Regions from separate parts of the Serratia sp. MMO-28 genome, predicted to be linked through region 2. Evidence: riboswitches for the same ligand, from Rfam matches in the RefSeq annotation. Region 2 holds a riboswitch; the other holds the start of a gene.
The links. Region 2 has a riboswitch for cobalamin ahead of btuB (TonB-dependent vitamin B12 receptor BtuB). Riboswitches for the same ligand answer to the same signal wherever they lie in the genome.
Positions count from the first base shown of each region.

Region 1 (11,352 bases), on a different contig from region 2:
GCGATGCCCGCTTTGGCCGCCAGCATGTCCAGCGCCTGGCGGATGCCAAACATATTGCGCTGGGTGCCTTTGATTCCGGTGGTTTCAGTCAGGGTACTGGTGACGAATTCGAACCTCCCCCCGGTATCACAGCGCGCCAACGCCACTTCCGTTGATGAGTTACCGATATCCACACCTGCTATGTAACGCATGTCCCGCCCTCAGTGTTAACTTTATGCCGGTGGTAACGCTCCTCTCCCAGTGGGAGAGGAGACTGGTTAGTTCTCCTTTCCCCCAACGAAAGGAACGGTTTAGCTTGACCTTAATCGTCGCCTTTAAGTTTCTTGCGCTGCACGTACAGTGCTGCCGCCTCGCGGACAAACGCCGCGCAGATCTTGGCGTGATAGTTTTTCTCCAGATCGTCGGCGATGGCGTTCAACTCCTCTTTACTGGAACGGAACGGGCGCAGGGCGTTATAGATATCCAGCACCTTGTCATCGGGCACCGCCGTCAGCTCCGCCGCACGCTCAAAGTTCATTGCCAGGCGTTCGCGGCCCGCATCACGGGCGATATCGGCTTGAATGCGCAGGATTTCCGGCGTAATGCGCAAGTCCTGCGGCGTGACGCTGCCGTTGAGCACGTTGGCCAGCGTCAGATCATCCAGCGTTTTGTTGGTAGAGGTCTTCACCCACTCCGGGTGTTTGTTGGCCAGTGGGTAATCGGCCACTTTGGCCTTGCTACCGTTGCCTGCTGGCGGCGTGGCGGTGGTGACGGTTTGCCCTTGCAAGCTGTTCATTTTGCTCAGGACATCGCGCACCATGGATTCAATAGCTTCGGAATTCATTGTGTTTTCCTTTGTTAAAGCTGTACCCGGAGTTCCTGCGGATTCTTGCCAGTCACCACATATTTGGTTTCTTTAATGTGCAGAATCGCCGATTTGGCCTGGTATTTTGGCCGTGCCATCTGATCGTTCAACGTCGGTACCGGCTGCGGTGATTCTCGTTTGGCATAACGGGCCGCGTTTTTACCGATCATCCGGTAGGTTTCCAGCGTCAGCAGCGGTGCCTGCGGGAACAGTTCCAGGTTGGAAAGCGGGGGAAGCCCTTGCTGATGGATCACCGTAGTGCCCTTCGACTGGATGCCGATGGCAATGCCGGAACCGCTGAGGCGGTTGCCTTCCACCGCCACAAAGGCGACGTCGGATGATTTAAAGCAGCGGATCACTCGCGCTTTGATACCTTCTTCTTCGATACCGGCAATCAGCTCGCGCAGGATGTTTTTATGCGGCAGGCCAACGATGTTGACGGTCTGCGACAGGCCAAACGCCGGGCCGACGGCAATGATCACCTCATCCTGGCTGTTGCCGGGCTTGGCTTCACCCACTTCGGTCAGGAAGCTGCTGCCGGGGGCCGTTGCAGGCTGTGCGGCGGCGGGTGCATCCGGTTGGAAGGAGACCGGCTTTTGTTCCACCTGCATTTCCTGCAGCACGCCTTCAATAATCTGGCGCAGTAGTTTTTCGTTAATATCCACCATGGCGTGAACCCCTTAATCGATCGCGTTAGGATCAAGTGCGTTAGGAATGTTTTTGATCTCTTCCCAGCGTGCGCCCTGCAGCCGGTAACCGGTAGCCGGGCCGGCATAGTCGTTGAGATCGTTGACGGCCGATCGCACCTGGTTATTGCCGACGATGATGGCCGACGTGTGCAGGTAATCACCGGCGATCTTGGCTTTCTGGATGTTGAGCATGTCCTGCGCCACATCTTCGAAGCCGCCCTGTGCCAGCGCCTTTATCACTTCCAGGCCGGTGCGGTTTTTGCTGATCACTTCCTGCGCGAACTTGATGTCCTCGACGATGTTACGTTCCGGCATATCTTTCGAACCGTGGGCGTAGGTGGCGGCGGTAACCTCTTCATCGGTGATCGGCGGCAGCCCCATACCAGCAAACACCGCTTGCAGTGCGCGCGCAGCCTTGTTACGGATGGCAACCACGTCTTCTTCGCGCACCGGGCGCAGGCCACCGTCCACTTTCAGGTCGCGTTGCAGCACGTTGTAATCGTCAAAGTCTTCCGCATCTTCGTTGGAACCGGCGAACATGTTGTCGTAGTTCGGTACCGCGGAATAACCGGAGGAGATGAAGTCGGTTCCCGGCAGGAACTGCATCAGCAGGCGGGCAGTGCGGCGCATGTCCGAATGGGTAAAGGTCTGGTCGTTACTGGAGGCGCACTCCAGATCCAGCGCGGAGCAGATCAGGTTTTCGGCCAGAATGGCCCGGATGCCGGAAGGCACGGCCGAAGGTACGCCCACGCAACTGACAGAACCGTTTTGCAGGCCCTGAACCCCGGCGGCTTTGGTGATGTAGATGCAGCGGGCCTCCAGATAGAGCATGGATTTGCCTTCTGCATAGCCCATCTGCACTTCGGAGCCGGAGCCGGAAGTAAAGCGCATTTTCAGCCCACGTGAAGCGTAGGACGAAGCCAGGAAGCCTTTCGACCACGGGGTGTCATCGCCGTCGGTAAACACCGGTTCGGTGCCATACACTGAAATGGTTTCGGCATAACAGGTGTGGCCCAGCATGCCGAGTTTCAGTTCGGTGGCTTCTTCCAGTGAACATTGAGTCAGCACGCCTGGGCGGCCAATCTGCGAGCCAACCAGCAGCGCGATGGCGTTGAACGGCGCATAACGGGCTACCGCGACGGTGGTTTCCTGCTCATCGAAGCCGCGGAAGGCACCTTCTGCGGCGTCGGCGGCGATCTGCACCGGGTTGTCTTTCACGTTGGTGACGTGTGCCTGCTGTGACGGCGTACGACGCGCGCGCATTTTCTGCATCGACATCATCATTTCCACCACGTTCATGTGCGACACCACTTCGACGATTTTCGCCGGGGTCATGGCGGTAGTCAGCGGCACGATGCTGGCGCGAGAGACGTTGGGATCGCACAGCATATTGGCCAGCTTCACCGAATCCATCGCCATCACTTCTTCTGCGTGTGCCAGATTGATGCCGTAGCGGGCAATAAAGTGGTCAATCAGGTCAAACTCGCTCTGCGGCTTGCCGTCCAGCTCGGTGATGACGCCGCCGACGATTTTGATCGACGGTTTGGGATCGTTGGGGCTTTCCATGGCGATAAAGCCTTCCTCGATCCACTCTTTGACAAAGCCGTCCTGATTGACCGGGCGTTTTGCCAATGCTTCAAATCTTTTCGATTTCATGAAACAGCCTCACTTGGCATCAGATATAAGAAGGGCGGTCGTTCTTCGGTTCGGCACCCAGCGTGGCCAGAACGGTTTTGCCGATCTCTCGGGCGGATATCACCGCCTGACGCACCGCGCCGGAATCACCGGAGATCACCAGAATCACTTCGTTGCTGTAGCTGGTGCCCTGTGCCGGTGAGCTGTAGGCCACCACGTCGACGTTGGCGGATTTCACCGCGATATCAGCCATCAGCACGCCAACGGCGGCCGGAGCGCCGACGATCACCCCGCAGGAACGGCCCACCGGTGCGCCAAAGGCTTTTTCCAGCGCATAGCTGGCGCGAGCGGTGTATTGCAGTTCGATATGACCGGCTTCATTGGCATAAACGTCGCCGAAGGTGCGATCCAGCTCTTTCAGCGCCACTTCAACGGCGCGTTTCACGTCGGAGACATCGTTACCGCCGAAGACGATCAGCGAGCCATGGCCCGCGCCGCCTTTGGTATCGCGCGGCAGTTCAATACTCACCACTTCGGTATTGGTGGCCTTGACGGCTTCATCTGCCGCCATAATGTGCGGGCCCGCACCGGTGCGGGCGCCGAGAATGCCAATCGAGCGATAGCTCTTTTCCAGCTTCATGGCGCTCAGCAGGGCGCTGTCGACGTTGGCAATAACCAGACCCACTGTGTCGCCAATGGCGGTCCCAACGAATTCCGTTAAACTGCAGGTTTTTTCTGCCATAACCGTATCTCGTGTTGTGTGTGTGAGTGGTGAGGAAGCAGCCGGGGTGTGCTCGCTGACCTTGGCTATCACCTGGGCCATGATTTTGTCGACCAGCTCATGGCTGCTCATCGGCTATTTCCCTTTGGTAAGAATTTCTCCACGTCGCTATGTGGGCGCGGAATGACATGAGTGGCTTTGACTTCTCCCACCCGGGCGGCGGCAGAGGCACCGGCATCGGTTGCCGCTTTCACTGCGCCCACGTCGCCGCGGACGATGACGGTCACCAGGCCAGAGCCAATTTTCTCGTAGCCCACCAGCGCCACGTTGGCAGACTTCACCATGGTGTCGGCGGCTTCGATGGCGGCGGCTAACCCTTTGGTTTCCACCATTCCTAATGCTTCTTGTTGCATAAACACCTCTGTCAGGACTGTGATGCAGCGAATATACAAATAAGCAACGAAAAAGAATGGCTGACTTAAATTGTTTGCGGAGAATGGTTGGTGACTGGATAATAAAAATTGGATGTGAAGGTTTTCTATTTCACTGTTTTTATTGTGAATTGTAATGCTTCGGTATTAGCAAAAATTCGCTTTTCAAATTTCTATTTTAATCTGAAATTTTATTATTAGCGTCAGAGCGTGAAAATTGAGAGCTGGATAGCAATAACGGAAGAAGGGTAGAACAAGAAAGTGTTATTTTAGCTTTAAATAAAATTCTATCTATTACCCTGAGAATAAATGATTTTTCAAATTATCAATAACAATAATCTGTTATTGCCAGGCAAGTTTTTCCCCCGCCGCTTGGCCATTGCAACAACACTTTCGTTTGCCCGCTCTCTATAGTAGCTCGCAGTATTGCTGTTGCCCGGGAGCCAGTTGATGTGGGCTGATTCCTCATCCAATCACGCAGGGGAAGGTTATGAATGATTCACTGAAAGCGCAATGTATTGCCGAGTTTCTCGGCACCGGGCTGTTTATTTTTTTCGGTGCCGGGTGCCTTTGTGCGGCGAAGTTGGCCGGAGCCAATTTTGGCCTGTGGGAAATCTGCATCGTCTGGGGGTTGGGGATTTCTCTGGCGGTTTATCTGACGGCGGGGATTTCCGGTGGGCACCTGAACCCGGCGATCACCATCGCCATGTGGCTGTTTGCCTGCTTCCCGCGCGGCAAGGTGCTGGGGTACTGTGCCTCGCAGATTGTCGGTGCCTTCTGTGGCGCGGCGCTGGTTTACGCCCTCTACCATAATCTGTTTGCCGAGACCGAAGCGGCGAAAAATATGGTGCGCGGCAGCCTGGAGAGCCTGCAACTGGCCAGCATTTTCAGCACTTATCCAAATCCTGCCATTAGCGTGCTACAGGCATCACTGGTGGAAATCGTCATTACCGCCATTCTGATGTGTCTGGTAATGGCGCTGACCGATGACGGCAATGGGGTGCCGCGCGGGCCACTGGCGCCTTTGCTGATCGGTATTCTGGTGGCGGTGATCGGTGCTTCGATGGGCCCGTTGACCGGGTTTGCCATGAACCCGGCGCGTGACTTTGGGCCGAAGCTGTTCGCGTTCTTTGCTGGCTGGGGCAAAGTGGCAATGACCGGCGGGCGCGATATTCCCTATTTTATTGTGCCGATCGTCGCTCCGGTGATTGGTGCCTGCCTGGGCGCTGCCGGTTACCGCTATTTAATTGGCAAAAATCTGCCGTGTAATGCCTGCCAATTAGGAGAAGAAAAGATCTGATTTTGAGTCTCCTCATTCCAAAATTGGAGTGAGGATGATTTTTGTGATCTGTTTGGATTAATCCATGAAAATCGATTTCGGGTTTTTTATTAGTCTGATAGGCTTAAGCGCTGGCTCTTAATACGATTAACGAATCTTATCTTTTCATTTTCCCCTCGGGAGATAAAAGCAAAAAATAACAAACTGATAACAGTAGGGACAGATTATCACAATAAATAAAACTTCACGTAGGGAGGGCTATAATGATTTCTGCCAGTTTACTTAACTCAGAACTCATCAATAAAATTGCCCAAGACTTTGCTCAGGCTACGGGATTGGCCGTCGTGGTCGTGAACATTCACGGTGAGGAAATCTCCGATCTGTTTAATTTCACCTCGTTTTGCCAGATGATGCGCCAGGATCCCGTTAACCATCTGCGTTGCCGCATGAGTGACCGCTGTGGCGGGCTTGAAGCCTCAAAATCCAATGAGCCCTGTATCTATCGCTGCCATGCGGGCTTGACGGATTTTTCTATCCCGCTGGTGATTGCTGGCCACCTGGTGGGCTTTGTGCTGTGTGGCCAGGTCAGGCTGCAACAGGAAGTCGGGCTGATTGATATCCTCAGCGTTGATGACTGCTGGCAAAAGGATCCGGCGTTGCTGGATGAGTTCCATAATGTGCAGGTGATGGAATATTCACGGGTGATTGCCTCGGCGGATTTGCTGAAGCTGATCGTGGAAAATTGTTTGAAGAAGCATCTGAATTTTGTGGTGATCAAAGATAATAACGAAACTAAAGAGCAGGCTAAGGCACGCCAGCCCAATCCGCACGAAGCGAAAATGAAAAAGGCGTTGCGCTATATTGATGCCCATCTTTCAGAAGAGTTGCGCCTTGAAGACGTGGCAGCCAAGGTGTATCTCAGCCCTTACTATTTCAGCAAGCTATTCAAAAAATATCAGGGCGTTGGCTTCAACGTGTGGGTTAATCAACAACGTATGGCCAATGCCAGGGAGATGTTACAACACAGTGATTGGAGTATTGCCAGCATTGCGAAAAACCTGGGTTTCTCGCAGACCAGTTATTTCTGTAAGGTATTTCGCCAGACTTATAATGTGACACCGCAAGCATTTCGTTCGCTGGCGATTGAGCAACCCAATCTGGTGGAGTAAGAGTGGCATTACTGAATGGCAGAGGCAGATAACAATATTTTGTTATTGATAAAATCTGAAAATAAGCGTTAAGCCCTTGCTGCAACAGCAATGGCCGTTGTCAGAGAGCAATATTTTACTATCGTGTGGCCATGTTTTTTTCGCAAATAAATAAACTGAACATTTTTTTATTAATTAGCTGACGTATATTAATTATTATCAGTAAGACGTTCTATAGAGAAAATATTTAATGCTATCGCAATGTTAATAAATTGATAGATTAAATGAGTTAGGTAAAAGAATTATTATCGCCAACTGGATAACTCACAATCTGAATAAATTGTGATTGGGAAGGGGGTGTTAATCCCCCGCAGCCCCCGCTGCTGTGATGCTGACGATTTCACCGTATAGCCAAAGTATTTTGTAAGGCGCTGGTTATGCCACTGATCTGTAGATCGGGAAGGTGGTGGATGAGGATGAAGCTAAGCCAGAAGACCGGCCAGTTGGTTTACCCCCTGCGTACTTGAGTTGTAAAGGTGCTAGCTGCCTACCTGCAACGCCAAGTTCTTTGGGGCTAGCATTCAACTCCTTCGGAGGGAAGCGGGTTGTCACTAGATACGTGCAGCGTTGGTGCTGTGTGAGCGTATCTTTTTGACGCCGAAATCCCGACCGAGTGGCCGGGATTTTTTTATGCAGCCAACAGACAAAAGCGCTTTTCTGATCGCAGGTACCGGCAGCGGCTGTGGCAAAACCACGCTGACGCTCGGCATCCTGCGCGCGCTGCAACGGCGCGGCCTGCGCGTGCAACCGTTCAAGGTCGGCCCCGACTATCTGGATACTGGCTGGCACCGTGCCGTTTCCGGCGTGGCATCGCGCAACCTGGATGCCTTTATGCTGCCAGCGGCAACCCTCAACGGCCTGTACAACCAACATCGGTGCCATGCCGATGTGGCGGTGATCGAAGGCGTGATGGGGCTGTACGACGGCTATGGTATTGATCCCGACTATTGCAGCAGTGCGGCGCTGGCCAAGCAACTGGGCTGCCCGGTGATCCTGCTGGTGGACGGCAAAGCGGTATCCACCTCGGTGGCGGCAACCGTGCTGGGTTTCCGCCAGTTTGATCCGGCACTGAATCTAGCTGGGGTGATCGTCAACCGGGTGAATTCAGACCAACATTACCAACTGATTCGTCAGGCTATCGAACGTTATTGCGCCATACCGGTGTTAGGGCGCTTGCCGGTGCTGGCGGAGGTGGCGTTACCGTCCCGCCATCTGGGGCTGGTTGCTGCACAAGAAAGTGCTGGCAACGATCCCTGCTGGCAGCGGCTGGCGCAGCAGGTTGAAGCCCATGTCGATCTCGATCGCTTGCTGGCGCTGACCCTCTCTGGCCACCAACCGGTCGGCCAACCCCCGGCATTACCCGCGCCTGAACTGGCCGCAGGCTTAACCTTGGCGCTGGCCGAGGATGAGGCTTTCAACTTCTACTACCCGGATAACCTCGATCTGCTGGAGCAGGCGGGCGTGCGCATCCAACGGTTCAGCCCGCTGCACGATCGCCAATTGCCGGCTTGCCAGATGATCTACCTCGGCGGCGGCTACCCCGAAGTACATGCAGCGCAACTGGCGGCCAACATGCAGATGCACGCTGCGCTACAGGCGGCGCAGCGGCGGCAGATTCCGATCTATGCCGAATGCGGTGGCCTGATGTATCTCGGCCAGGGGCTGACCGACAGTGCTGGGCAGTGCCACCGGATGAGCGGCATTTTGCCGGGGGAAAGCCGCATGGGAGATCGCCTGACGCGCTTCGGCTATTGCCAGTGGCAAGCCCGTACCGACACGTTGCTGGCCGCCAAAGGGGAAACCCTGCGCGGCCACGAGTTTCACTATTCCGATTTTTCCAGCCCGCTGACGCCGGTATTTGACTGCGCCAAATGGCGCGACGGCGTTGCGGTACAGCGCTGGCAGGGGGGGTATCAGCTTGGCCGCACTCAGGCCAGCTATCTGCATATTCATTTTGCACAACGCCCTGGCTTGTTGGATCGCTGGCTGACGGCGGCCAGGAGCGTGCTATGACGCTGGCAGCCTGGTTTGCGGCTTTTCTGCTCGACAGCCTGCTGGGCGATCCGCCGCACTGGCCGCATCCGGTGCGCTGGATCGGTAACCTGATTAACGTTCTGCAACGCCCGATCCGCCGCGCTTGCCACAGCGAAAGGGCGCTCAGGATCGGCGGTGGGCTGCTGTGGTTGGCGGTAGTGGGGCTGGTGTGGTTGCTCAGTTGGGGCTTTTTAGCACTGCTGACGCAGATCCACCCTTGGCTCGGCTGGCTGGCTGAAGTGTGGCTGATCTACACCCTGCTGGCCGCGCGCTGCCTGGAGGATGCGGCGATGGAGGTGCACTACGCGCTGGAGTACGCCGGTTTGGAAGAGAGCCGGCGCAAACTGTCGTGGATTGTCGGGCGTGATACGTCGCAGCTCGAAGCCCCGCAAATTAACCGCGCGGTGGTGGAGACGGTGGCAGAAAACAGCGTAGACGGCGTGATCGCGCCGCTGATGTTCCTGCTGCTCGGCGGTGCGCCGCTGGCGATGGCCTATAAAGCGGTCAATACCCTCGATTCAATGGTCGGTTACAAAACACCGCAATACCGCGCCATCGGCTATGTGTCGGCTCGGATGGACGATCTTGCTAATTGGTTACCGGCCCGGCTGAGTTGGTTGCTGCTGAGTGCGGCGGCCTGGCTGGTGGGGCTGAACTATCGCCGCGCTTTGTGCATTGGCTGGCGCGATCGTTATCAGCACGCCAGCCCGAACTGCGCCTGGCCGGAGGCGACGGTGGCCGGAGCCCTGGGGATTCGCTTGGGTGGGCCGAATGATTACTTTGGTCAGCGGGTAGAAAAACCCTGGATCGGTGACGGCCAGCGGGAAGTGGCGCTGGCGGATATCCCCCACAGCATTCATTTGATGAGGATGGCTGCGTTACTGGCGCTGCTGCTGTTTGCACTGTTGCGCCTGCTTTGGGTTGGCGCTTAGAGAAGGATCGCGATGAACTACCTTAAACAACCGCAACACATTGAGCAGCAAAGCTTCAGGATTATCGAGCAGATTATCGCCTGCGAACGCCCGGATTACCGTTTTGCCGATGCCTGGCAGGAAGCGGTGATTAAGCGGGTGATCCACACCACCGCCGATTTCGATTGGCTGGATATTCTGTGGTTTTCCCCAAACGTGCTGCACGTGCTCACTGAGGGATTGCGCCGTGGCTGCACGTTGTATACCGATACCACCATGGCGCTCTCCGGCATCAACAAAACCCTGTTGCAGCAGATGGGGTGCCAATGCCGTTGCTATATCAGCGATCCACGGGTGATTGATACCGCGAGAACCCAAGGGATCACCCGTTCGATGGCGGCGGTGGATATTGCGTTGGCGGAAGCCGGGGAAAAGCTGTTTGTGTTCGGCAATGCTCCTACTGCGCTATTCCGCTTGCTGGAACAGCAAGCCAACCCGCTGGCGGTGATCGGTGTGCCGGTGGGGTTTGTCGGTGCGGCGGAATCCAAACAGGCGTTACAGAACAGCCCGTTACCGAGCATCGTTGCCTGTGGGCGCAAAGGCGGCAGCAACGTGGCCGCCGCGATTATCAACGCCACGTTGTATTACCTGCGGGGGGAACTATGAGCCTGCAAGACAGCGTGTGGCATCACGGCAAGCGCTATCGCAAAGGTTACACCACCGGTTCTTGCGCCACGGCGGCGGCGAAGGTGGCGGCGCTGATGGTGCTGCGCCAGCAGATCATCCATCAGGTGGCGATCGTTACGCCTTCGGGCGTGACGCTAAATCTGAACGTTGAGCAACCGCTGATTGAAGGGCAACAGGCAACGGCGGCGATTCGCAAAGACGGCGGCGACGATGTGGATGCTACGCACGGCATGCTGATTTTTGCCCGCGTCACGCTGCAAAACGACCACCAGCAGATCTTACTGCACGGTGGGGCAGGCGTGGGCACCGTTACCCGCAAAGGTATCGGCTTGGCCGTTGGCAGCGCGGCGATCAACCGCACGCCGCGTCAGACCATCGAAGCCGCCGTACGCGAGGTGATTGGCCCACTGCGCGGCGCACAGGTAGAGATTTTTGCGCCGGAAGGGATCGCGCGGGCGCAGAAAACCTACAACGGCCGGTTGGGGATTTTGGGGGGCATTTCGATCATCGGCACCACCGGCATTGTCACGCCGATGTCGGAAGAGAGCTGGAAGCGTTCGCTGGCTTTAGAGCTGGAAATGAAGCGAGCCGCAGGGTTGGATAAGGTGATCCTGGTGCCGGGTAACCACGGTGAGCGCTTTGTACGCGAACGGCTTGGGCTGGATAGCCAACAAGTGGTGACCATGAGCAATTTTGTCGGCTACCTGTTGCAAGAAGCGGTACGGCTGGAGTTCCGCCATATTGTGCTGGTGGGCCATCCGGGCAAGCTGGTCAAGATAGCCGCCGGGATCTTCCATACCCACAGCCATATCGCCGACGGGCGTATGGAAACCCTGATCGCCCATCTGGCGCTGATGGGCGCCCCGCTGGCGCTGTTGCAACAGGTTGAACAGTGCGACACCACCGAAGCGGC
Region 1 covers NZ_JBBCVB010000018.1:36,103-47,454, reverse strand. Annotated here, with positions in the region: gene WG891_RS16465 (diol dehydratase reactivase subunit alpha) at 1-191, opposite strand, end outside; gene pduE (propanediol dehydratase small subunit PduE) at 302-823, opposite strand; gene WG891_RS16455 (propanediol/glycerol family dehydratase medium subunit) at 838-1,509, opposite strand; gene pduC (propanediol dehydratase large subunit PduC) at 1,525-3,189, opposite strand; gene pduB (propanediol utilization microcompartment protein PduB) at 3,209-4,021, opposite strand; gene pduA (propanediol utilization microcompartment protein PduA) at 4,018-4,302, opposite strand; gene WG891_RS16435 (MIP/aquaporin family protein) at 4,811-5,620, shown strand; gene pocR (transcriptional regulator PocR) at 5,863-6,768, shown strand; cobalamin riboswitch at 7,047-7,265, shown strand; gene WG891_RS16425 (cobyrinate a,c-diamide synthase) at 7,438-8,820, shown strand; gene cbiB (adenosylcobinamide-phosphate synthase CbiB) at 8,817-9,773, shown strand; gene WG891_RS16415 (cobalt-precorrin-8 methylmutase) at 9,786-10,418, shown strand; gene cbiD (cobalt-precorrin-5B (C(1))-methyltransferase CbiD) at 10,415-11,352, shown strand, end outside.
Region 1: it holds a riboswitch for cobalamin, as region 2 does, so the genes downstream of both, WG891_RS16425 (cobyrinate a,c-diamide synthase) here and btuB (TonB-dependent vitamin B12 receptor BtuB) in region 2, are expected to answer to the same signal.

Region 2 (11,352 bases):
AGCCGCGTTCCCTCTGGCAAGACCTGCATCAGCTCTTCAGCTAATAGAGGGAAATGGGTGCACCCCAGCACCACCGTATCCGGTGGTTCACGCATATTCAGCCATGGCTGCAAGATTTTCTTCAGCGCCGCCAGCGGTACCTCTTCACCATGCAGCTTGGCCTCTGCCAACTCCACCAATTCAGAAGAGCCCAACAGTTCGATTTTACAATCGGTCGCGAAACGGGAGATCAGATCATGAGTATAGGAACGCTGAACCGTACCCCGCGTCGCCAGCAGGCCAACAACACCATTGGCGGTTAATTTGGCAGCAGGCTTGATTGCTGGCACCACACCAACCACCGGAAAAGCAAAACGTTCACGCAACGCAGACAGGGAAACGGTGCTGGCGGTATTACAGGCGATGATAACAATCGCCAGAGGGTGGCGCTGCTGAACCGCACTGACAATTTCCAGTACCCGCTCAACAATGAACTCTTCGGATTTCTCACCGTAAGGAAATGCCACGTTATCGAAGGCATAAATATAGTGGAGATCCGGCAGCAACTGCCGAACCTCCTGATACACCGATAACCCACCGACGCCGGAATCAAATATCAGCACCGTCGGGCGTGGTGCCACGGTGCTTTTAGAAGGTATAGCTTCCAGTGAGGTAGTATTCTCTTCCTGGAGTAACGTACCCATAAGCCGTCTCGTAATCTTTATCAAACAGGTTAGCAATTCTACCACGAACTGTCAGATGAGATGTGACCGGATACGAAACTGCGAGATCCCACAGGCTGACCCCACCCAGTTTGACCGTGCGCATCGTAGAACCACTGTAATCGCCATCATAACGCTCACCCAGATACTGGTAAGTCACCGCCCAGTCGAAGTCTTTGAACTGCCAATCCAGTTGGTACTTGAGCTGCTGTTTGGAACGACGCACCAGCACCTCATTCGTCTTGGCATTGCGTGGGTCAACATAGTCATAGCTGATCTGATGGGTAAATAGCCCGGTATCCAAGGAAGCCGTAGCTTCAATGCCTTTAATCGTCGCCTGATCCACGTTGTAATAGGCAGGCACAACACGGCTGGAAGAATAACTGATCAGATTATCGATATCGTTACGATACCCGGTTACCCGCCAGCTAACTGGGCCGGTTAGCCCCTCAAAACCCCCTTCCCACTGGTGGCTTTCTTCCGGCTTCAATTCTGGGTTACCGCCAAAGTCACCGTATTGCTGCCCCAGCGTCGGCGCTTTGAATGCGGTGCCATAAGAAGCAATCGCCCGATAGCCCTCAACAAACTCCCACGCGGCGCTGGTTTGCCAGGTATTGTGCCAACCGAATTGCGAGTTGTCGTCACCACGCACTGCTCCTTCCAGGGTCACTGCATCAAGCTGCTGTTGTGCTGTCAGATACAGCCCGGTATTACGTTGACTCTTACTGTCGGTGATATAAGCAGTGCCCGGCTCCAGCTTCTGTTCTTGCCAATCCACGCCGGTGCTGATGCTGCCGTGAGCAACCTGGACATTGTTTCCCCACTGCACATTATATTGTGTCGTGTCATCCAGGGTTGATGACGCAGAGTGGCGGCCGTATTTCGGGTCGTAATTATAGTCTTTACTGTGGCTATAGCTGGCAGTTAACTGCGTGGCATAAATCCCTTCCCGATAACGCAGGCCGCTATCCCATGATTGACTGTATAGCTGACGGGTATCGGGTAACGCATCAGGATGCAGAGTATCTAGGCCGCTATAGCTACCGTCATAAGCCGTACGATTATCGTAACCGTAACCACGCACAAAGCCGCCCAACTGCTCGCTAAACTGGTGCTGCAGCTCGCCATACAGCGATTTGCTCATGAAGCCATCGCGATCGGGTTGCGCCGGATTACCTGAGCTATCTGGCAGGTTGGCCACCACGTCAAACCCTCTGGTATAGGTATAGTTACCCGCCAAGGTTGCGATGGTGTTTTGCCCCAGTTGCTGCTGCGTGGCAGCGTCGTACTCCTGATAACCGTGCGAGCCGACACCGGCAGAGAGCGAAGAGCCCTTCTTCTCGCGGGTAGTAATGATGTTGATCACCCCACCGATGGCGTCAGAACCGTAGACGGCAGAGCGAGAGCCGCGGATAAACTCAACTTTTTGCACCAGCGAAATCGGGATCTGGCTCAGATCGGATGAACCACTGATCCCCGCCTGATTCAGGCGCACACCGTCAATCAGTAACAGCACGTGCTTAGATTCCGTACCGCGGATAAAGACCGAGGAGCTCTGCCCCAAGCCACCATTTTGTGCGATATCCACTCCCGGCAGGCGACGCATGACATCCGCCACGCTCTTGGCCTGCCAGCGCTCAATATCATTACGGGTGACGATCGAAGTGGGTGCCAGCACGGAAGAAACCGGCTGCGGGAAGCGATTGGCGCTCACCACCAGGGTATCGCTGTCATTGGTTGTGGTGTTGTCTTGCGCCCAGCCAGAAATTGCCGTCACGGAGGAAACCACCGCCAGCAGAGTATTTTTTATCATTGTCATTAAGAAAAGCATCCAAACTTAATTGGCGGATGCCGCAGGATCACAGCCGATAATTCGCGACGGCTATGGATTTTGCGACGTACACCGGCAGGTTTTCGGGCTTAGGATTTGCAGATTGCCGTGGGCAACCGGCACCGGGCGATGACTTCCCATCCAGCAGTGGACAGTGTCTGCGTTAAAACGCTATCGCCGTGACTTCCCCATACCGCTGCGCGTCAGCTCCAGATTCACACTGGATTCCCTTTTCACTCGCTGCTTGAGGCCGGATGGCCATGCTACGATCAATGTAAATAGATTTCTAGACTGCCAATAAGGCTACAAACATAACAACACTGGACTTCACGGCTTGATTCCCTACAATCGCCGCAGATCTAATTGCCTGACGAGAAGAACCATGACGCCCGAGATTTTGCCCATTGAACGCTATGATGACCAACTGGCGGAGAAAACTGCCCGTCTGAAGACGATGATGTCACCGTTCATGGCACCCGAGCCGGAAGTGTTCCGCTCGCCCGTCAGCCACTACCGTATGCGTGCGGAATTCCGAATCTGGCATGATGCAGACGAGATGTACCACATCATGTTCGATCAGCAGACCAAACAGCGTATCCGCGTCGACAGCTTCCCGGCCGCCAGCGAGCTGATTAACCGGCTGATGCGCGCGCTGATCGCCGCTATCAAACCCAACCCGGTGCTGCGCCACAAGCTGTTCCAGATTGATTACCTCTCGACACAGAGCGGCAAAATCATTGCCTCGCTGCTGTATCACCGCAAACTGGATGAACAATGGCTGCAGGATGCCGCAGCCTTGCGTGATGCCCTGCGTGCACAGGGCTTTGATGTGCAGCTGATTGGCCGTGCGTCGAAGATGAAAATCATGCTGGATCAGGATTATGTCGACGAAGTATTGCCGGTTGCAGGCCGCGACATGATTTATCGCCAGGTTGAGAACAGCTTCACCCAGCCGAACGCCACAATGAACGTACACATGCTGGAATGGGCACTGGATGTCACCCAGGATTCGCAAGGCGATCTGCTGGAGCTGTATTGTGGTAACGGCAACTTTTCACTGGCACTGGCGCGCAACTTCAAGCGCGTACTGGCCACCGAAATCGCCAAGCCTTCCGTTGCCGCAGCCCAGTACAACATTGCGGCTAACCAGATCGACAACGTGCAGATCGTTCGCATGGCGGCAGAGGATTTCACCCAGGCGATGAACGGGGTACGTGAATTCAACCGGCTGAAAGGGATTGATTTAGCGAGTTATGATTGCGAGACGATTTTTGTCGATCCACCGCGCAGCGGGCTGGATGACGATACCCTGAAAATGGTGCAGGCCTATCCACGCATCCTTTATATCTCCTGCAACCCGGAAACGCTATGCGCCAATCTGCAAACCTTGCAGACCACCCACAACATCAGCCGCCTGGCGTTGTTCGATCAGTTCCCTTACACCCACCATATGGAATGCGGTGTGTTGCTGGAACGCCGCTAGCGGGTTATCTGGCGGGCTCCAAGCCCGCCCATTAAACATCGCTTTTACTGCGAGAGCGATTCGCGTTTCTTCAACTGGAACCCAATCCAGAACACTAACGCCACACAGATGATGGATGGCAGGAAGTTGGAGCCAATCTGCGGATACTCCACCCGCACGATCGTGCTGTATGCCAGGATCCCCAACAGGAAGCAGGCAGCGGCCAGCTTCGGCATCCCATCCGGCATTGGCCGGCTCAGGTAACGCTGATGCAGGCAATACACTGCCAGCACCAACGCAATCAATGGGAAGATTGAAAACGGCACCACCGAGCTGAACAGCGCGGCAAAAGAACCGTTAACGGACAGACCGGCAACCAGCGCCAGCAGTAAAGTACCATTCTCACGACAGGTTTTTTCCATCACTTTCACCTTTTTATACGCGGGATGCAGAGGTTTTTTCTTGCTCGCGGCGATACCAGTAGTAGACTCCTTTGGAAATCATCCGCAATTGCAGCACTAATCGCTCTTCCAGCTTACGCCGTTGTTCGAGATCAATATCCAGCGCTTCCGCACCGGCACTGAACACAATGGTCACCATCGCCTCTGCCTGTGCTTCGGTAAAACTGCGAGGCATGTGGTTTTCCAGCTCGAGGTAATCCGCCAGTTCAGCAATAAAATGTTGGATCTCACGCGCTACCGCCGCGCGAAATGCCGCAGAAGTCCCAGAACGTTCGCGCAGCAGCAGGCGGAACGCGTTGGGGTTATTACCTATAAACTCCATAAACGTGGATACCGACGTGCGGATCACGCTGCCACCCTTGGCAATACGTTGGCGTGCCTGGCGCATCAGTTGGCGCAGCATCAGGCCGCTTTCGTCGACCATGGTGAGCCCCAGTTCATCCACGTCGCGAAAATGGCGATAGAACGACGTCGGCGCGATACCTGCCTCCCGCGAAACTTCGCGCAGGCTTAGGCTGGCAAAACTGCGTTCGGCACTGAGCTGGCTAAAAGCCGCTTCAATGAGGGAACGACGCGTCCGTTCTTTTTGTTGTGCTCTGACGCCCATGTGCATATTCAGATAAATTCCATCCACTCAGTCTAACGCCGTAGAGCTGGCAATATAGCAAATTTATTGCAACAGCATTTATACAAACGCGCTCTGCGCGGTGCCAACGGCGCTTTATAGGGAGTTACTTAGGAAACGGCAAATATCCCGCGCCAACGCGTTTTCTGTAACAAGAGTGATGTTATACCTGATTTACCCTTCTGATTCGTCAAAATACCCGGTTACGCTACAGACAGTGCCTGGTGCTCCTGCCTACATTTACTGTCTACTGTCACCCATCATGCTTATAGGAACGACGTTAGGGGCGAAAAAATCCGCCCCTCTCAATTACTGCAATGCCTTTAAAATTTGCATCGCGGCTTTTACCCGCTCGGTATTCGGATAGTTTTTATTCGCCAACATAACGATCCCTACCTGCTTTTCAGGGATAAAAGCGACATAGGCGCCAAACCCACCCGTTGCTCCCGTCTTGTGAACCCACGACGCATCCACACGAGGATGTGATTGTGCATCCAGCACCTGCTGCGGCCCGATCGCGATCGCGTTATCGGCACCTTTCACTGCCATGGCGGCCTGAGCGGGCCAGTTAAGCATCTCCCAGCCCAGCCCCTGATATAAGGCCTCGGTGCGATAAAAACGCGTTTGCGCCAGATCCAACGCTTGCTGTAACGTCTTATCTGCAACCTGCTGCGGGTCCATATTCGCCTGCATCCAGCGCGACATATCTTTTATGGAGGACTTCACGCCATAGGATTCTGCATCTAGCATGCCCGGTGATACACGTACGGGTTTGCCATCGCGATAGCCCCAGGCGTAAGCATTTTTGACCGCATCCGGTACAGTAATAAAGGTGTGATTGAGCTTAAGCGGCGTGAACACGCGTTGTTGCATGGCTTGCTCAAAGGAAAGCCCGCTGGGTTTTGCCGCTAAAAGCCCAAAAAGCCCGATACTGCTGTTCGCATACTGACGCGTTTTTCCCGGTGACCACTGTGGTTGCCACTGTTGATAGAAGCTTACCAGCCCAGTCTCGTCAGTGACTGCGTCCGGAACCTGCAACGGCAGGCCACCTGCGCTGTAAGTCGCCAATTGCAGCAGAGTGATGTCGCGCCACTGCGGCGTGTTAAGTGCTGGCCAGTGTTTGCTGGCCGGATCGCTAAGCGCAATCTCGCCTTTTATCACGGCGACGCCGCCCAGTACCCCGGTGAAAGTTTTGCTCACAGAGCCCAGTTCAAAGAGGGTGTCTTCTTTCACCGGACGATGTTGTGCTTCATCAGCCATACCCCAGGTAAAGTAGTAAGGCTGGCCTTTGACGACGACCGCCACCGCCATGCCGGGGATACCTTGCTGCTGCATCAGCGGTTTTATTGCCTGATTCACGGTAGTTTCCACATCAGGAGTGGCTGCAATACTCATAGAACATACCGATGCCAATGCCGTCGCTATCAACGTTCGAGAAATTAATTTCACTGTGTTTAACCTTCTGGGTTGTTGTTTCGCGTGCAGTTTGCCCAGTTTGACAGGCCGCAACAAACTGTTAATTTTAGCGTCTGATAAAAGAAAATCTTACAGGTGAAATCGTGGTTCGCCCTTACATTCCGCTCAATGCGCTCAGATCTTTCGAAGCAGCCGCGCGTCATTTAAGCTTTACTAATGCTGCGATTGAACTGCATGTCACCCATGCGGCGGTCAGCCAGCAGGTGAAATCACTAGAGCAGCTACTGGGTTGCCAATTGTTTGTGCGTGTTTCGCGCGGGCTGATGTTAACCACCGAGGGCGAAAGCCTGTTGCCGGTGTTAAATGACTCTTTCGATCGCATTGCCAATACCCTGGATCGCTTCTCTGCCGGGCAAGTGCGCGAAAAACTCAAAGTGGGTGTGGTGGGAAGCTTTGCTGTAGGCCTGCTGTTGCCGCGTTTGGACGATTTCAACCGCCGTCATCCGCATATTGAACTGCAGCTCTCCACCCACAATAATCGCGTTGATCCGGCCGCCGAAGGCCACGATTACACCATTCGCTTCGGTAGCGGTGCCTGGCACGGCACAGAGGCGCTGTTTATTTGCGATGCCCCACTGTCTCCGCTGTGCACTCCAGCGATTGCCCAGCAGTTACAGCAACCTGCTGACGTGCATAAATTTACGCTGCTACGCTCTTTTCGCCGTGATGAGTGGAGCCACTGGTTGCAGAGCATTAACGAACATCCACCTTCGCCCGCGCACCCGGTGATGATATTCGACTCTTCCTTGACCATGATCGAAGCCGCGCTTTTGGGAACAGGTATCGCGCTCGCCCCCTGTAAGATTTTCAATCACCAACTGCAAACGGGGAGACTTATGCGCCCCTTTCCCGCTGAAATCAACCTTGGTGGCTACTGGCTAACGCGGTTGCAATCGCGAGCCGAAAGCCCTGCCATGACGGCGTTTTCCGCTTGGCTCAGCGCACAGTTTAGGGTGGGATAACGTGATTTCGCAGGCAACCGGTTGTTAAGCCTATCTTAAACTGGGCCTGGAGAATACGCGCAGCTGAATACCTGCCGGTACAAGAAACCGTCTTGAAAAGGCTACTGGTCATTGGGCACACAGCGCTATGATGTTAAGATACCGTTGTAATCTTGTATAAGAACAGGTCTATCCTACATGCAACAGCACTATCAATTTGACGCCATTGTTATTGGCTCGGGCCCTGGTGGTGAAGGCGCCGCTATGGGGCTGGTGAAACAAGGTGCCCGCGTGGCCGTGATCGAACGGTACAACAACGTGGGCGGCGGCTGTACTCACTGGGGCACCATCCCCTCAAAAGCCCTCCGCCACGCGGTCAGCCGCATTATCGAATTCAACCAGAACCCGCTTTACAATAACTCCCGCACCCTCAGTGCCACTTTCCCTGATATTTTACGCCACGCCGACAGCGTTATTAACCAGCAAACCCGCATGCGCCAAGGATTTTATGAGCGTAACCAATGCAAACTGTTTGCTGGCGATGCCCGCTTTATCGACGCCAACACCGTCAGCGTTAGCTATAAAGACGGCACTCAGGACACCATCCGCGCCGACCATATTGTGATCGCCTGCGGTTCACGCCCTTATCATCCGGCCAGCGTTGATTTTACGCATCCGCGCATTTACGACAGCGATTCCATCCTGGAACTGAACCACGAACCGCGCCATGTGCTGATCTACGGTGCTGGAGTGATCGGCTGCGAATATGCGTCGATCTTCCGCGGTTTGAACGTCAAAGTGGACTTAATCAACACCCGCGATCGCCTGCTGGCGTTTCTCGATCAGGAAATGTCGGATTCACTGTCTTATCACTTCTGGAACAATGGCGTGGTGATTCGCCACAACGAAGAGTTCGAGAAGATCGAAGGCACAGAAGATGGCGTGATTGTGCACCTCAAATCCGGCAAAAAAGTGAAGGCCGATTGCCTGCTGTACGCCAACGGCCGCACCGGTAACACCGATTCGCTGGGGCTGGAGAATGTCGGTCTGGAGTCTGACAGCCGTGGCTTGCTGAAGGTCAACAGCATGTACCAGACGGCGGTGGCCCATATTTACGCCGTGGGTGACGTGATTGGCTACCCAAGCCTGGCCTCAGCGGCATACGATCAAGGCCGCATCGCCGCGCAGGCCATTTCTTCCGGTGCCGCCAGCGGGCACCTGATCGAAGATATCCCAACCGGCATTTACACCATTCCGGAAATCAGCTCTGTCGGTAAAACCGAGCAGGAACTGACCGCCATGAAGGTGCCGTATGAGGTAGGCCGCGCGCAGTTCAAACACCTGGCACGGGCGCAGATCGCCGGGATGAACGTCGGTAGCCTGAAGATCCTGTTCCACCGCGACACCCTGCAGATCCTGGGGATCCACTGTTTCGGCGAGCGTGCGGCAGAGATCATTCACATCGGCCAGGCGATCATGGAGCAGAAAGGTGAAGGCAATACTATCGAGTATTTCGTCAATACCACCTTCAACTATCCGACCATGGCCGAAGCCTATCGGGTTGCCGCGCTGAACGGCTTAAACCGCCTGTTTTAAAGCAGAGCCGAGGTAATTCTGCATGTGCTCGCGGATCGCCTCGGCCAACTGCTCATAACGGCCACGCAGCGGGGAACCAGGGCGATACACCAACGCAATGGTGCGCTTCGGTTCCGGCTTGTAGCAATCGAGATAACAAACGCCATCGCGCTCACGTTCAGGTGGCACCGCCAGCGCTGGCAACAGCGTAATCCCACTGCCTGCTGCCACCATGTTGCGCAGCGTTTCCAGGCTGGTCGCGCGGAAATGGGTATCTTCATCTGCCCCGGCCTGGAAGCAAAAACCCAACGCCTGATCGCGCAGGCAGTGGCCATCTTCCAGCATCAGCAGTTTTTCCCCGGCCAAATCCGGCATTGCCACACGGTCACGCTGTGCCCATGGGTGATCGGCATACACCGCCAGCTTCATCGGTTCGTCAAATAACGGCACTTCGATAAAGGCTTCGGTTTCTTTTACCAACGCCAGAATCGCGCAGTCCAGCTTGCCGCTGTCGAGCTGTGCCAGCAGTTGATGGGTTTGCGCTTCATGCAGATACATTTCCAGCTTGGGAAAGGTTTTATGCAGCGTTGGGATAATCTGCGGCAACAGATAAGGCCCCACGGTAGGGATCAGCCCGATATGCAGCGGCCCGGACATGGCTTCGCCCTGCTGGCTGGCCATTTCCTTCAGAACTTTGACTTCGCGCAGCACGGTACGCGCCTGCTCCACCAGCAGCAAGCCCGCCTGAGTGAATAACACCTTACGGCTGGTGCGCTCAAGCAACATCACGCCCAGCTCATCTTCCAGCTTGCGGATCTGCCCACTCAATGTCGGCTGGCTAACATGGCATGAATCGGCTGCGCGCCGGAAATGGCGATGCTCGGCCAAGGCGATCAGATACTCTAAATCACGAATATTCATTATTTCCCTCCAAGCCATGATAGCTCATGGCGATAGATAAGATAGCAACGAGTGATTAGATCTATCAAGCCCGAGCAGGAATAATGTTCCGCAACGAAGCAAGACCGCACAGAATTAAAAAAATCATTTTTCTAATTAAGGGGTTAATCCATGTTTACCAGTCAAGAAGGCAAAAAAGTCCCGCAGGTTACTTTCCACACCCGTCAGGGCGACCAATGGATTGATGTCACCACCGATGACCTGTTTAAAGATAAAACTGTAATCCTGTTTTCTCTGCCAGGTGCGTTCACGCCAACCTGTTCCTCCAGCCATCTGCCGCGCTATAACGAACTCTACAGCGTGTTCAAGCAGCACGGCGTTGACAGCATTTTGTGTGTCTCGGTTAACGACACTTTTGTGATGAACGCCTGGAAAGCAGACCAGCATGCTGAAAATATTACCTTTGTGCCAGACGGCAACGGCGAGTTCACCAAGGGCATGAACATGCTGGTTGAGAAAGCTGACCTGGGCTTTGGGCCACGCTCATGGCGTTACTCCATGCTGGTGCGCAACGGCGTAGTAGAAAAAATGTTCGTTGAGCCCAACAAACCAGGCGACCCGTTTGAAGTGTCCGATGCTGACACCATGCTGAAATACCTGGCTCCAGAGTTCAAAGTGCAGGAATCCGTATCCCTGTTCACCAAACCGGGCTGCCCATTCTGTGCTAAAGCCAAACAAATGCTGCAAGAGCGCGGCATGCAGTACGAAGAGATCGTGCTGGGCCAAGATGCCACCACCGTAAGCCTGCGCGCTGTCAGCGGCCGCGCTACCGTGCCACAGGTGTTTATCGGCGGTCGTCATATCGGTGGCAGCGACGATCTGGAAGCTTTCCTGTCAGCCTAATCAAAAAAATACCCGACGGGTTTCATCCGGCACTCAACAATGTGCCGTTTGAAAAATACGTGAACTTTTGGCGGGCGCTGGCCCGCCCTTTTTATACCTGATGGGATACTCAGGGTATTCTGGAGTGGATATGAAACAGCTGAATGTTGATGTCGCGGTGATTGGCGGCGGCACGGCGGGATTAGGTGCCTATCGCGCAGCCAAACTCACTACCCCGAATGTTGTGATGATTGAAGGTGGCTCTTACGGCACCACCTGTGCTCGCGTGGGCTGCATGCCCTCCAAATTATTGATTGCTGCCGCGGACGCGGTACACCAGATTGAGCGCGCCCCGGGTTTTGGCGTACATCCTGCAGGCAAAACGATCGTCAATGGCCGCGAAGTGATGGCTCGCGTCAAACGTGAACGCGATCGCTTTGTCGGTTTTGTGTTGGAAGGCGTCGACAGTATCCCGGCAGCCGACAAAATTCAGGGGTA
Region 2 covers NZ_JBBCVB010000014.1:139,917-151,268, reverse strand. Annotated here, with positions in the region: gene murI (glutamate racemase) at 1-683, opposite strand, end outside; gene btuB (TonB-dependent vitamin B12 receptor BtuB) at 628-2,520, opposite strand; cobalamin riboswitch at 2,590-2,803, opposite strand; gene trmA (tRNA (uridine(54)-C5)-methyltransferase TrmA) at 2,915-4,015, shown strand; gene WG891_RS14350 (YijD family membrane protein) at 4,060-4,416, opposite strand; gene fabR (HTH-type transcriptional repressor FabR) at 4,430-5,062, opposite strand; gene ampC (class C beta-lactamase) at 5,390-6,475, opposite strand; gene ampR (LysR family transcriptional regulator AmpR) at 6,640-7,518, shown strand; gene sthA (Si-specific NAD(P)(+) transhydrogenase) at 7,696-9,093, shown strand; gene oxyR (DNA-binding transcriptional regulator OxyR) at 9,076-9,993, opposite strand; gene WG891_RS14320 (glutathione peroxidase) at 10,144-10,875, shown strand; gene WG891_RS14315 (dihydrolipoyl dehydrogenase) at 11,006-11,352, shown strand, end outside.